3 regions of the Streptomyces sp. NPDC002623 genome follow, and region 2 is predicted to be linked to each of the others. Evidence: riboswitches for the same ligand, from Rfam matches in the RefSeq annotation. Region 2 holds a riboswitch; each other region holds the start of a gene.
What was found. Region 2 has a riboswitch for S-adenosylmethionine ahead of ACWD4O_RS37550 (putative leader peptide). Riboswitches for the same ligand answer to the same signal wherever they lie in the genome.
Positions count from the first base shown of each region.

Region 1: it holds a riboswitch for S-adenosylmethionine, as region 2 does, so the genes downstream of both, ACWD4O_RS06875 (aminotransferase class V-fold PLP-dependent enzyme) here and ACWD4O_RS37550 (putative leader peptide) in region 2, are expected to answer to the same signal.
Region 3: it holds a riboswitch for S-adenosylmethionine, as region 2 does, so the genes downstream of both, ACWD4O_RS34160 (amino acid ABC transporter permease) here and ACWD4O_RS37550 (putative leader peptide) in region 2, are expected to answer to the same signal.

Region 1 is NZ_JBSFWB010000003.1:255,192-259,564, reverse strand. It holds gene qcrB (cytochrome bc1 complex cytochrome b subunit) at 1-1,157, shown strand, start outside; gene trpD (anthranilate phosphoribosyltransferase) at 1,303-2,367, shown strand; SAM riboswitch class IV at 2,445-2,561, shown strand; gene ACWD4O_RS06875 (aminotransferase class V-fold PLP-dependent enzyme) at 2,705-4,072, shown strand; gene ACWD4O_RS06870 (Lrp/AsnC family transcriptional regulator) at 4,090-4,368, opposite strand; gene ACWD4O_RS06865 (rhomboid family intramembrane serine protease) at 4,365-4,373, opposite strand, start outside.
Region 2 is NZ_JBSFWB010000030.1:52,995-57,367, reverse strand. It holds gene ACWD4O_RS37560 (ABC transporter permease) at 1-68, opposite strand, end outside; gene ACWD4O_RS37555 (ABC transporter substrate-binding protein) at 77-1,702, opposite strand; gene ACWD4O_RS37550 (putative leader peptide) at 1,936-2,058, opposite strand; SAM riboswitch class IV at 2,092-2,201, opposite strand; gene ACWD4O_RS37545 (dihydrofolate reductase family protein) at 2,453-3,097, shown strand; gene ACWD4O_RS37540 (endonuclease/exonuclease/phosphatase family protein) at 3,174-4,094, shown strand; gene ACWD4O_RS37535 (SCO6745 family protein) at 4,119-4,373, shown strand, end outside.
Region 3 is NZ_JBSFWB010000024.1:4,125-8,497, forward strand. It holds gene ACWD4O_RS34150 (ABC transporter substrate-binding protein) at 1-651, opposite strand, end outside; gene ACWD4O_RS34155 (amino acid ABC transporter ATP-binding protein) at 733-1,536, opposite strand; gene ACWD4O_RS34160 (amino acid ABC transporter permease) at 1,533-2,513, opposite strand; SAM riboswitch class IV at 2,910-3,029, opposite strand; gene ACWD4O_RS34165 (glutathione S-transferase C-terminal domain-containing protein) at 3,096-3,995, opposite strand.

The DNA of each region.
Region 1 (4,373 bases), on a different contig from region 2:
TGTTCACCGGTTTCACCGGCTACTCGCTCCCGGACGACCTGCTCTCCGGCACCGGTGTCCGCTTCACCCAGGGCGCGATCCTGTCGATGCCGATCGTCGGCACGTACATCTCGTTCTTCCTCTTCGGCGGCGAGTTCCCGGGTCACGACTTCGTGGCGCGGTTCTACTCGATCCACATCCTGCTGCTGCCGGGCATCATGCTCGGCCTCGTGGTCGGCCACCTGATCCTGGTCTTCTACCACAAGCACACGCAGTTCGCGGGCCCCGGAAAGAGCAACAAGAACGTCGTCGGCATGCCGCTGCTGCCGGTGTACATGGCCAAGGCCGGAGGCTTCTTCTTCCTGGTCTTCGGTGTGATCGCGGCCATCGCGGCGATCGCGCAGATCAACCCGATCTGGGCCATGGGCCCCTACCGTCCGGACCAGGTGTCGACCGGCGCCCAGCCCGACTGGTACATGGGCTTCGCCGAGGGTCTGATCCGCTTCATGCCGGGCTGGGAGATCAACATCTGGGGTCACACGCTCGTCCTGGGCGTGTTCATCCCGCTGGTGCTCTTCGGCGTGGTCCTCGCGGCGCTGGCGATGTACCCCTTCATCGAGTCCTGGGTCACCGGCGACAAGCGCGAGCACCACATCCTGGACCGCCCGCGCAACGCGCCGACCCGGACCGCGCTGGGCGTCGCCTGGGTCACGATGTACATGATCACGCTGGTCGGCGGTGGCAACGACCTGTGGGCCACCCACTTCCACCTGTCGATCAACTCGATCACCTGGTTCGTCCGGATCTTCTTCTTCGTCGGACCGGTCATCGCGTACATCTTCACCAAGCGGATCTGCCTCGGCCTGCAGCGCCGGGACCGGGACAAGGTGCTGCACGGTCGCGAGACCGGCACCATCAAGCGCCTGCCGCACGGTGAGTTCGTCGAGATCCACGAGCCGCTCAGCCAGGAGCAGCTGCACACCCTCACCGCGCACGAGCAGTACGTGCCCGCCGCGATCGGCCCCGCGGTCGACGAGAACGGCGTCGAGCGCAAGGTGACGGGCTCCGAGAAGCTGCGCGCCAAGATCAGCGGCGCGTACTTCGGCGAGGACCAGCAGATCCCGAAGCCCACCGTCGAGGAGTACAAGGAGATCACGAGCGGCCACGGCCACCACTGATCGCTTGCGGCGTCGCCACGCCCGCGCAACGGGCCCCGTCCGGTCTTCGGACGGGGCCCGTTCCCGTGCCCACGGGCTGGATAGGGTGGGGACACACTCTTCTACGAGAGCCCTAGAAGATCGTTACGACACCCAGGAGCGGCTGATGAGCGCTGTGACCCCCGCTGGAGGCGACACCGCGGCGGGCCGTTCCTGGCCCGAGGTCCTGAACAGCCTGCTGTACGGCCACGACCAGGACGCCGACGCCACGTTCTGGGCGCTGGACCGGATCATGCGCGGCGAGGCGACCGATGCGCAGATCGCCGGGTTCGTGGTGGCGCTGCGGGCCAAGGGCGAGACCGTCGAGGAGATCAACGGGCTCGTCCGGGCGATGTACGAGCACGCCAACCTGATCGAGGTGCCGGGTCGGACCGTCGACATCGTCGGCACCGGCGGCGACGGCGCGAAGACGGTCAACATCTCCACGATGTCGGCGATCGTCGTGGCCGGCGCGGGCGCCACGGTCGTCAAGCACGGCAACCGGGCCGCGTCCTCCGCGTCCGGCGCCTCGGACGTCCTGGAGAAGCTCGGCGTCAATCTGGAGCTGACGCCGCGGCGGGTGGCCGAGGTGGCCCAGGAGGCCGGGATCACCTTCTGCTTCGCGATCAAGTTCCACCCGGCGCTGCGTCATGTGGGCGCGGCCCGCGGCCAGTTGGGCATCCGCACGGTGTTCAACGTCCTCGGCCCGCTGACCAACCCGGCGAAGGTGCGGGCCCAGGCGGTCGGCGTCGCGGACCCGCGCATGGCGCCGGTCGTCGCGGGCGTCTTCGCCGAGCGCGGCAACTCGTCCCTGGTCTTCCGGGGCGACGACGGCCTCGACGAGCTGACGACGACGGCCACGTCCCATGTGTGGGTCGTCCGCGACGGCAAGGTCGCCGAGGAGAGCTTCGACCCGCGTGACGTCGGCCTGGAGCTGGTCCCCGTGGAGGCCCTGCGGGGCGGGGACCCCTCGTACAACGCGGAGGTCGCCCGCCGTCTTCTGGAGGGCGAGCCGGGCCCGGTGCGGGAGGCCGTGCTGCTGAACTCGGCGGCCGCGCTGGTGGCCCTCGACCCGGGCAGCGGAACGCTGGCCGAGCAGATCCGGTCCGGAATGGACCGGGCGGCCGAGTCCATCGACTCCGGCGCGGCCAAGCGGACGCTGGAGCGCTGGGTCGCCGCCAGCAACAGGTAGTTCCTCAACGGACGGTCGTCCCGCGATCCGGACACGGGTTGCGGGACGACGATCACATCGCGTACGTTCCTTTGTCAGGTCATGAGTGACAGTCAAGAGGCCCCGGCCGACTGTCCGGCAACCCTCCGTCCGTGGCGGGGTGCCCCGGGTGAAGACCAGGCTGTGCACAACAAGGTGCACGGCAAGCGCGGATCCCTCACACGCTTCTGAGAGCGTGCGGCCAGGGATCCTGGTCATCGAGGGAGCCTTCTGTGAGCAAGCGAATGCGATAGGGCGCAGAGCCCCGCTTCCGCGTACCCCTTTTCACTTTTCCCTTGCCTCACACGGGAGTTCCGTCATGTCCGTTTCCGTCTCCACCGCTGCCTCCGTCCAGACCGTTTGTGCGCCTCTGCCCGTTCTGGGGCGGGATGTGACCGTCCCGCTCGTCACGGGCGGCGAGGTCGCCTACGCGGCGCTCGACTACGCGGCCAGCGCCCCCGCCCTCCAGCGCGTCTGGGACGACGTGGCGGCCTACGCCCCCTACTACGGCAGCGTCCACCGCGGCGCCGGCTACCTCTCCCAGCTCTCCACCGACCTGTTCGAGAACGCCCGCCGGACGGTCACCGAGTTCCTGGACTGCCGCCCCGACGACCAGCTGATCTTCACCCGCTCCACCACGGACTCCCTCAACCTGCTCGCCGCGGCCCTCCCCGCCGACTGCCAGGTCTTCGTCTTCGAGACCGAGCACCACGCCTCGCTGCTGCCCTGGAAGGACGCCCGGGTCACCTACCTGGACGCCCCGCGCACCCCGCGCCAGGCCGTGGAGACCCTGGAGCGCGCCCTCGCCGACCGTGACCCGTACGGCCCGGCCCTGGTCTGCGTGACCGGCGCCTCGAACGTCACCGGCGAGCTGTGGCCGGTGCGCGAGCTGGCGGCGGCCGCGCACGCCCACGGCGCCCGCATCGTCCTGGACGCCGCCCAGCTCGCCCCCCACCACCCGGTGTCGGTGCGGGACCTCGACGTCGACTGGGTCGCCTTCTCCGGCCACAAGCTGTACGCGCCCTTCGGCTCCGGCGTCCTGGCCGGCCGCGCCGACTGGCTCCAGGCCGCCGACCCGTACCTCGCGGGCGGCGGCGCCAGCCGCAAGGTCACCCGGCGCGAGGACGGGGGAGTGGACGTGGAGTGGCACGAGAGCGCCGCCCGCCACGAGGCCGGCTCCCCGAACGTGATCGGCGCGTACTCCATCGCCGCGGCCTGCAAGGCGCTGACCGAGGCCGGCTTCGAGGCGCTGGTGGCCCGTGAGCAGTACCTGATCGAGAAGGTACGGGCCGGTCTGGCCGAGGTGCCGCAGGTCAGGGTGTTGTCCCTGTTCGGCGACGACGCCCCGCGGGTGGGCGTGATCTCCTTCGTCGTCGAGGGCTGGAACAGCTCCCACTTCGCCGCCGCCCTCTCCGCCGAGTACGGCATCGGCGTCCGGGACGGCCTCTTCTGCGCCCACCCGCTGGTCCGCACCCTCCTGGGCGGCGACCTGCACAGCCAGGGCGAGTGCGGCGCCCCCGAGGCGGCCCCCGGGGAGAAGTCCCTCAACGCCATCCGGGTGAGCTTCGGCGCGGGCACCCCCGACGAGCACGTGGAGCGCTTCGTGACCGCCGTACGGGAACTGGTGACCGACGGCGCGCGGTGGCAGTACCGCACGCAGGACGGCCGCTGCGTCCCCGCGGTGTAGGGCGCCGGCGCCGGGGCCTACTCCAGGCCGATGGCGAACGCGGCCTCGAGGTCGTGCTGGGAGTAGGTGCGGAAGGCGACGTGCGTGTCCGTCCCCTCGACCCCCGGGATCTTGCTGATGCTCCCGGGGATGACCTCCGCCAGGTCCTCGTGCTGCTTCACCCGGACCATGGCGATCAGGTCGTAGGTCCCGGTCACGGAGAAGACCTCGCTCACGGAGTCCAGCGAGGCGATCCGCTCGGCGATCTCGGGGATCCGGTCCACGCTGGTCTTGATGAGGACGATCGCGGTGATCACGGCTG
Region 2 (4,373 bases):
GCCACCGTGTAGGCCGCCCACAGCACGCCGATCGCCTGCGCGACGCGTTTGACGACATAGAGACGCATGGCGGCCGTCAGCCGATCCAGGTGTCGTGCAGCTGGATCCGGCTGGAGGCGTCGAAGTCGAGACGGTGCACCTTCTTCGACACCCCGAGCTGGGTCTGCAGCTCCACCACGGGGACGACATAGGCGTTCCGCACGAGCAACTCCTGGGCCTGGACCACCAGTTGCTTCCGCTCGGCGGTGTCGGCCGTCGCCGCCTGCTCGCTCAGCGCGGTGTCCAGGGGGCCGGCGGACAGCTGGTAGAAGTTGGCCAGACGGGTGGAGAACGAGCTGCGCAGGATGTCCGGGTCGGCGCGGGTCACATTGCCCCACACCACATCGAAGTCACCGGACTGCAGCGTCGGCGCGAACTGGGTGACCGGCAGCTGCTTGAGCACCACACCGATGCCGACGGCCTTGAGCTGCTGCTGGATCAGCTCCAGCGAGGGCTGATTCGTGGCCGCGTTGGGGAACCACGAGACGGTCAGGCTGAGCTTCTTGCCGTCCTTCACCCGGATGCCGTCGCCGCCGGTCTTCCAACCCGCCGAGTCCAGCAGGGACTTGGCCTTCGCCGCGTCCAGGGTCAGCTCCGCGCCGAGGTCGGAGTAGTCGGGGGTGGTGTGCGCCAGGATGCTGGTCGCGGGCTCGGTACCGGTCGGGAACACGGTGTCCACGACCTGCTGCCGGTCGACGGCGTACGAGATCGCCTGCCGTACCCTGACGTCCTTCAGCGCCGGCCGGGAGTTGTTCAGCCCCAGGTTGAACACCACCCCGGGATTGGCCCGTTGCTGAAGGTCCACCTGGCCGCCGCTCTTCAGCGCCGACTCGTTGGACCTGCCGACGCCGCTGATCGCGTCCACCTGCCCGGACTGGAGGCTCCCGGTGCGCACACCCGCCTCCGGCACCACCTTGAACACCAGCTTGTCCAGGTACGCCTCGCCCTTCTTGGTCCACAGCGCGGAACCCCACGCGTACCCGGCGCGCCTGGCCAGGGCGATCGACTGGTTCTGCACGTAGTCCTTCAACACGAACGACCCGGAACCGACCACGCCCTGACTGCACTTGTCCTGCGGGCTCTTCCGCACGCTCGCCGACGACTCGATGCCCAGCGAATGCGTCGCCGTCGCCTGGAGGAACTGCGCGTTGGGCTGCTTGAACGTGACCCGGACCGTGAGCGGATCGACCACGGTCGTGCTGTCCACGCCGCTCAGATACCCCTGTGCCAGCGTGCCCAGGGCGCCGAGCTTCGGCACCGCGTCGAAGTTGTCCTTGACCACCTGGGCGGTCAGCGCCGACCCGTCGCTGAAGGTGACGCCCGATCTCAGATGGAAGGTGAAGGTCGTGGCGTCCGCGCTGATGTCCCAGCTCTTCGCGAGCCAGGGCACGATCTTGCCGGTCTTGGGGTCCTGGTCGGTCAGGGAGTCCACGATCTGGCGCAGCGAGTAGATCGTGTCGTTGCTGCCCACCTGCTGGGGGTCGACGCAGCCGGCGTCCGACCCGACGGCGAAGGTCAGCGTGCCGCCGGAGCGGGCCTGGCCGCCGCCGCTGCTCGAACTGCCGTCGCCGCCCGCCGAGCAGGCGCTCAGCAGCACGCCGCTCGTCACGAGCACCGCGAGGGCCGCCCACCGGGTGGGCCGGGAATCCGTACGCGCTATCACGGAATGGTTCTCCTACTCCGAAGCCGTCGCGCACGTGCCCGTTCAGAACGTCCGGGCAGGGCGACGCAGGGGAAGTCGACTGCGAGGGGAAAGAGGAAGGAAAGGGGAGGAAGGGAGGGAGGCGTGGGATCGCCGGAGCCGCCGACGGCGGACGTCGGCCGCGGAGGTGACGTCCGGTCAGCCGCTGCACACGGGCGTGCGGAGACGAGCCGTCGGGAGGCGCTGGGGAGGGGCTACAGGGAGGTGCTACACAGACAGCCGGCGAAGCGCTGGAGATCGATGTGGCGCCGGCGCGAGAGTCCGGAGAACGCCGCCGCGGCGGCGAGAGAGGCACTCAGACTGCAGTCGATCCGCACGGTGGTCCTCCCCTCTCAGGCCCCGGTGCCGGGGCCGCGCGCTTGCAGGGTCGTCGACCCCGCCGGGCTTTCACCTGGAGCACCCCACCGCGGAGGAGGGTTGCCGGTCAGCAAGCCAGGGCTTGACGCTGACACTCAATGCCACTCGCGATCGTACGGATCACTTCCTTGACCCGTCAATATCGCAATATCGTCGTCCAAATGCCGGACGTCGGCATCGGACGGCATGGACAGGCCGCTGACCTGCGGCGACGCCGGACACCGGGCGGCCACCCGGCGTGGACGCGGCCTGTGATCCATCGTGAACGGGAGTGCCGGTGCGGCGTCCCGATGAGTTTGCCGACGCCCACAGGTCTACCTACCGACCGGGACGACCAACTCATCAGGAGTAGCCATGGGCCTCATCGACATCGAGCTGTTCGCGACCCTCGACCTCGTCGGGCAGTCGCCCGGCGGCCCCGACGAGGACCCCGCGGGGTTCCCGTTCGGCGGCTGGCAGGCGCCCCTGCTGGACGAGGTCGCCGGGGCGCAGATCGGCGCCGCTTACGAAGGCACGGACGCCCTCCTGCTCGGCCGGCGGACGTACGACATCTTCGCCGCCTACTGGCCGCACCAGAAGGGCGGCGAGGACAACGAGATCGCCACGCTCTTCAACAGCGTCCCGAAGTACGTGGCCTCCCGCGGCAGGCCCGACCTCTCATGGGCCGGGTCCACGCAACTCGGCCCGGACCTGGCCGGCGCGGTGCGCGAGATCCGTGACCGGCACAAGCACATCAAGGTCGTCGGGAGCCTGAACCTGGTACAGACCCTCCTGCGCGAGAAGCTCTTCGACCGTCTCGACCTCTGGGTGCACCCGATCGTGCTCGGCGTCGGGAAGAAGGTGTTCGACGGTGGCGCGGTGCCCACGAACATCACGCTCCTCGAACCGCCGGCGGCAAGTCCGAAGGGCACCGTGTACCTGCGCTACGGGCTCTCCGAAGGCACGCCCCGCACAGGGGACATGAGCGCACCCGATCGCGGACTCGGGCAGGACGACTGAAGCCGCCCCGCGCCGGGCGGGTCCGGGGCCCGCACACCGCATGCGTCGTTCACAACTCCGTCCCATAACCTCGTCCATGGAGACGTCGGATGCCACGTGCATCCACTCCTGGGAGGCGATGGTGCTCGGAAAGGACATGCGGCTGCTCGTGGGCGCCGCGATCGTGGCCTGCGTGGTGCTCGTCGGCTCCAGGGCGCCGAGCGGCGCGCCCCGAGCCGGGGCGCCGCCCGTCGACGCCGTCCGGGACGTCGTGCCGAACCGGGTCATGACGTGGAACATCTGCAACCCCTGCGAGGAGAGCAACGCCGACCGGGCGGCGGACATCGCCACGTACGCGCCCCAGGTGATCGGCCTGCAAGAAGCGTGCGTGCGTGACGTCGAGCGGATCCGGGACTACCTGAAGGACCGCTACGGGCTGGTCTACCACGTCGAGTACGGGACGGTTCTGCAGAACTGGGGCCGCTGTGGGGGAGCGCCGTGGAGTCCGGGGGGCTACGGCCAGGCGCTCCTCTCGGCGGCGCCGATGACGGACCCGGTCACGGTCGAATACCCCGACGGCGGATCCGAGGACCGTGGGTACATGGCAGTCACCACCCGTGTGGACGGCCGCTCCGTCCGGGTCTTCAACACGCACCTCGCCGAACGGCGTCAGGAGTCGGTCCGAGCGGGCCAGGTCGGCGTACTCGCCGCGGCCGTCGCCCGGCACGACCGCGCGATCGTTCTCGGCGACTTCAACGCCGTGCCGGACGCTTCCGAGCTCACCGGGATGTGGGAGCTGGCCGCGGACACGGACCCGAAGTGTCATCCCCCGACCACCGGAACCTGCGAGCCGACCACCGACTGGCAGAGCAAGTTCGACTACGTCTTCCTGCGAGGCGTCGTCGCGCTCGAGCACGGTGTGCACCCGACCGAGCACTCGGACCACAACCTGCTGCACACCGACCTGGACCTCGCCCAGAGCGTGGGCAAGGGCGTCGAACCGCGAGCGGCGGAGTAATGACCGGTCGGTAACCTGCTGGGCATGACTACTGCTGCCCTCGAGCCGCGCGCCGGTCGACGTTGTAACCACCCCCTCAACTCCCTGCACGCGACGCACTACTTCGCGCCCGAACTGGGACGGGAGCTGGGTGCTCTCGGGATCACCCATCCCCAGGCCGTGAACTTCGCCGCGCGGGCGGCCGCGCTGGGGGCGGTCGGGGCCGGCGCGGTGACGGCGACTTTCTACAACTACCAGCACGACCTCGTGGCCCGGCACGTGCCCGCGGTGTGGTCGATC
Region 3 (4,373 bases), on a different contig from region 2:
CTCCAGCTTCTTCTTCCACTCCAGGAGGATCTTCTCCTGGTTGGTGCCGGAGCCGACGGTGACGGTCAGTCCGGCGAGGTTCTCGTAGTTGCCGTCGAAGTTCCACGTGTTGGACTTCTTGACCTCCCAGCCGAGGTTGTCCTGGCGGTAGGAGGCGAACTCGTACTTCTTCTTGCGCTCCTCGGTGTCGGTGATGTTCGAGAAGCCGACGTCGACCTTGCCGCTGTCGATGCCGACGAAGAGGTTCTCCCAGGTGAAGTTCTTCGTCTCCGGCTCGAGGCCGAGGACCGCGGCCACCAGACGGCCGAGGTCGGGCTCGGCCCCGGTGAGGGTCTTCTGGTCGTCGCCGACGTACGCCAGCGGGGCGAAGCCGGAGGGCAGGGCGCCGATGCCGATGTTCAGCTTGCCGCTCTTCTTGATGGCGTCGGGCAGTTCGGCGCTGATGGACTTGACCTCGGAGACCTTCAGGGCGGTCTCCTTGGCGGCGCCGTTGGACACCCGGCCGACGGTCACACTGCCGGCGGAGCTGTCGGTCGTGGTGGCGGCCTCGCTGTCACCACCGCAGGCGGCGAGCCCGGTGGCGAGGGTGGCGACCGCGGTCGCCGCGGTGATGCCGCGAATCAGGCTGCGTCGGGTGAAGTGGGCAGACATGGCCGTCCTTTGTGACTCAGAGGGTGGTGAGGGTGTGGCGTGAGGGCGTGGCGTGGGGGGAAGTCGTGGGGCGCGTCGGTGTCAGAGCACCTTGCTGAGGAAGTCCCGCGTCCGCTCGTGCTGCGGTCGGTCGAGGACCTCGCCGGGCGGGCCCTGTTCGACGATCTTTCCTTCGTCGATGAAGACGACCCGGTCGGCGACCTCGCGGGCGAATCCGACCTCGTGGGTGACGATGACGAGCGTGGTGCCGCTGGTCGCCAGGTCCTTGATGACGGCGAGGACCTCGCCGACGAGCTCGGGGTCGAGCGCGGAGGTGGGTTCGTCGAAGAGGATGACGCCGGGGCGCAGCGCGAGGGCGCGGGCGATGGCGACGCGCTGTTGCTGGCCGCCGGACAGCTGCCGGGGGTAGGCGCCGGCCTTGTCGGCGAGGCCCACCCGGTCCAGGAGTTCGCGGGCCAGTTCCAGGGCGGCGGGCTTGGCGAGTCGCCCGGTGGCAACGGGGGCGGCGGCGACGTTGTCCAGCACGGTCAGGTGCGGGAAGAGGTTGAAGTTCTGGAAGACGAAGCCGATCCGGCCCCGCTGGGTCAGGATGGCCCGTTCGCTCAGCTCGCGCAGCCGGTCGCCGTGCCGGCGGACGCCGATCAGCTCGCCGTTGACGCTGACGTAGCCGATCTCGGGCTTCTCCAGGTGGTTGATGACCCGCAGCAGGGTGGACTTGCCGGAGCCGGACGGGCCGAGGATCACGGTGACCTCGCCGGGCCGCACGGTCAGACTCACCCCGTCCAGGACGCGGTGGGCGCCGTACCACTTGTGCACGTCGTGCACCTCGACGGCGGCGGGCACGACCGCGGCGATGGCGGCGCTCTGCACGGTCTCGGTGGTCATACGGCGGCCTCCCGGCGGATGCGGGCCCGCAGGTCGGTGAGACCGGTCCGCAGTTTCTGCAACGGCGTCGGCGGCAGGGAACGCGTGGCGCCCCGGGCGTAGTACCGCTCGACGTAGAACTGGACGACGGAGACGAGGCTGGTCAGGATCAGGTACCAGACGGTGACGACCAGCAGCAGCGGCACGATGTCGCCGGGGTACGTGGCCCCCATGGTCTGCGCGGTGCCGAACAGGTCGAGCAGCGACACATAGAAGACCAGCGAGGTGGACTTGACCAGGCCGATCAGCTGGTTGACGTAGTTCGGCGTGATCGACCGCAGGGCCTGCGGGAAGACGATCTTCCAGAACTGGTAGCGCTTGGGCAGGCCGAGCGCGGCGGCCGCCTCGTGCTGGCCCTGGTCGACGGAGAGGATGCCGCCGCGGACCACTTCGGCGGCGTAGGCCGCCTCGTTGAGGCTGAGGCCGACGACGGCGATCACCATGTCGGTGGCCAGCCGGGACTCGTCGAAGCGGAAGAACGCCGGGCCGAAGGGAACCCCCACGCTCAGGGTCTGGTACAGGGCGCTGAAGTTGTAGAGGAAGAGCAGCACCACGATCAGCGGGATGGAGCGCAGCGCCCATACGTACGTCCAGCTGACCGCGCGCAGCACCGGGCTCCTGGAGAGCCGGGCGAGGGCGAGCAGGATGCCGCCGAGGAGGCCCAGCACCGCGCTGTAGGCGGCCACTTCCAGGGTGATCAGCAGTCCGTCGAGGATGACCGGCCGCAGGAACCAGTAGCCGAAGCGGTCCCACTGGTAGAAGGGGTTGGAGATCAGTCCGTGCGTGAACTGCGCCACCAGGACCAGGACCACGGCGGTGGCGATCCAGCGTCCGGGCTTGCGCAGCGGCTGGACGCGCTGGGCGGTGAGCTTCGCCGGCGGGACGTCGACGGCGGGTGCGGCCTCGGCGAGGGTCACGGCACCTGGGGGTTCACTCATGAGGGGCTCCGGCGGAAGTCGGACACCCCGGGTCACGGCAGCCGTGCGTGGCCGGACGCGCTTCGGCGGGGCGGCGGGGGCCGCTCCGGGGGCGCGAACAGGGCATGGCGCACGGATGCGTACAGGAGACCGGGGTGGGGCGGACAACGGCACACCGCTCGGGCGGTGTTCGTCAGGAACGCGGCGGCGGGGCTGCGGTGCGAGGGGTTCGTTCAGCCCCGACAGCGGGCACGGCCCGGTGCGGTACACAGTGCGCTGTTCACACGCAGGAGGTCGACGGCGCGGTTGGCGACGAGGATGTCGAGGTACGGCCGTACGCAGCCCCGGGGGCGGCGGGGCGCCGTCCGAAGAGCTGCGTACATGTCCGTCACCGTCACTGTTCCGGCCCCTGAGGGGCCCTCGCGCTTACCGATACGTCATTACCGAAACGTCGGTCCGGTCGTCACCTGGGGCACCCCACCGCGGAGCGAGGGTTGCCGGTCAGCTAGCCAGGGCTTGTCGCTGACGCTCATGACCGTTCTGGGCCGTAAGTAAGACAGTTGCCCGAACGAATGTCAACGGCGGTCCAGTGGATGGACCGGGTCAGGGCCGGTTGACCTGCGGTCGGACCGCCGAACCGTCCGCTGCATGGGTCTCCCAGTCCAGGATCTGGACAGCGGCGCCGGCGGCCTCCAGGCCCTGGCAACGGGCGTGGTGACGGCGGGCGATGGCGTCCAGGTCGAGGTGGGCGCTGAAGGCCGGGTGGGCGGCCAGCCGGCGGGCGTAGGCCCACAGGGCGGGGTGGTCGGCGATGCGGTGCACGGCGGCCGCGTCCAGGTGGTAGCGGTGCACGGTGTCGAGTTGGACCAGGGCGACCCACAACTCAACGTCGGCTGCGGTGATCTGATCGCTGATCAGATGGGTGTGCACACCGAGGCCGCGCTCCAGCACGCCGAGCGTGTCGAGCAGCGTCTCGAGGGCGGCGGCGCGCTCGGCCTCCCCGGCGTCGACCGCTCCGGCGCGCTGGGCGGCCGCCTCGATGCCCTGTGCGCACATCCGCTCGACGGCCTCGATCTGCGACTCGGCGCCGCACGGGTACAGCGTGGCCCGACCGCCGCCGAACCTGCGGGCGAGGTCGCGGGCGATGTCGGGGCCGTGGCTGCTGACGATGCGCCCGGACCAGTCGTCGCTGAGCACCGGCGCGAGGGCCGGTCCGCGGTACCGGTGCGCGCTGGCGTCGTACAGCGGGCGCAGCGCGCTGTGGCCGCCGTCGGGGCTGTCCGGGACGGCGGGCAGGAAGGTGACCGGACAGGCCTTCTCCAGGCCGAGGAGGCTGTGGGTGACGGCGATGCGCAGACAGTCGGGGTCGGCCGCGGCCAGGTGGAGGCGGTAGCGGCGCGGCACGGCGTAGTGGCCGCTGCGCGCGTCGCGGCCGATCCGGCCCCGGAAGACGGGTGCGGGCCGGGCGGACGGGTGGGCGGCGGCCAGTGGTGTGACGGACATGACTCTCCCCGGGGCGGGGCGCGCAGCGACGGTGCGCGCGGCGGCGGATACGACGTCGAACAGGGAGGTGTGGACCTCGTCCGTGCGCGCCGGGTGCGGCCGTGTCCGGGGGACACCGCCGGTGCGGTTCGGCGCGGGGACGGGCCCGGCTCAGCCCTGGGAGCTGATCGCGCTGCAGACGCGCTGCAGGTCGATGTGACGGCGGGAGGTGAGAAGGGGCGAGGACCACGCCGTGCGGCTCGCTCGGCCGCTGATCGGCTTCCGTCGCCCCATTGGCTCTACCTTCCCTACCTGTTCACTAGGATTCCCGGTTCGAGTGTCGATCCGCCCCGACCGCCCGTCAAGAGGGCGTCCACCTGGTGAGTACCCGGGACAGCA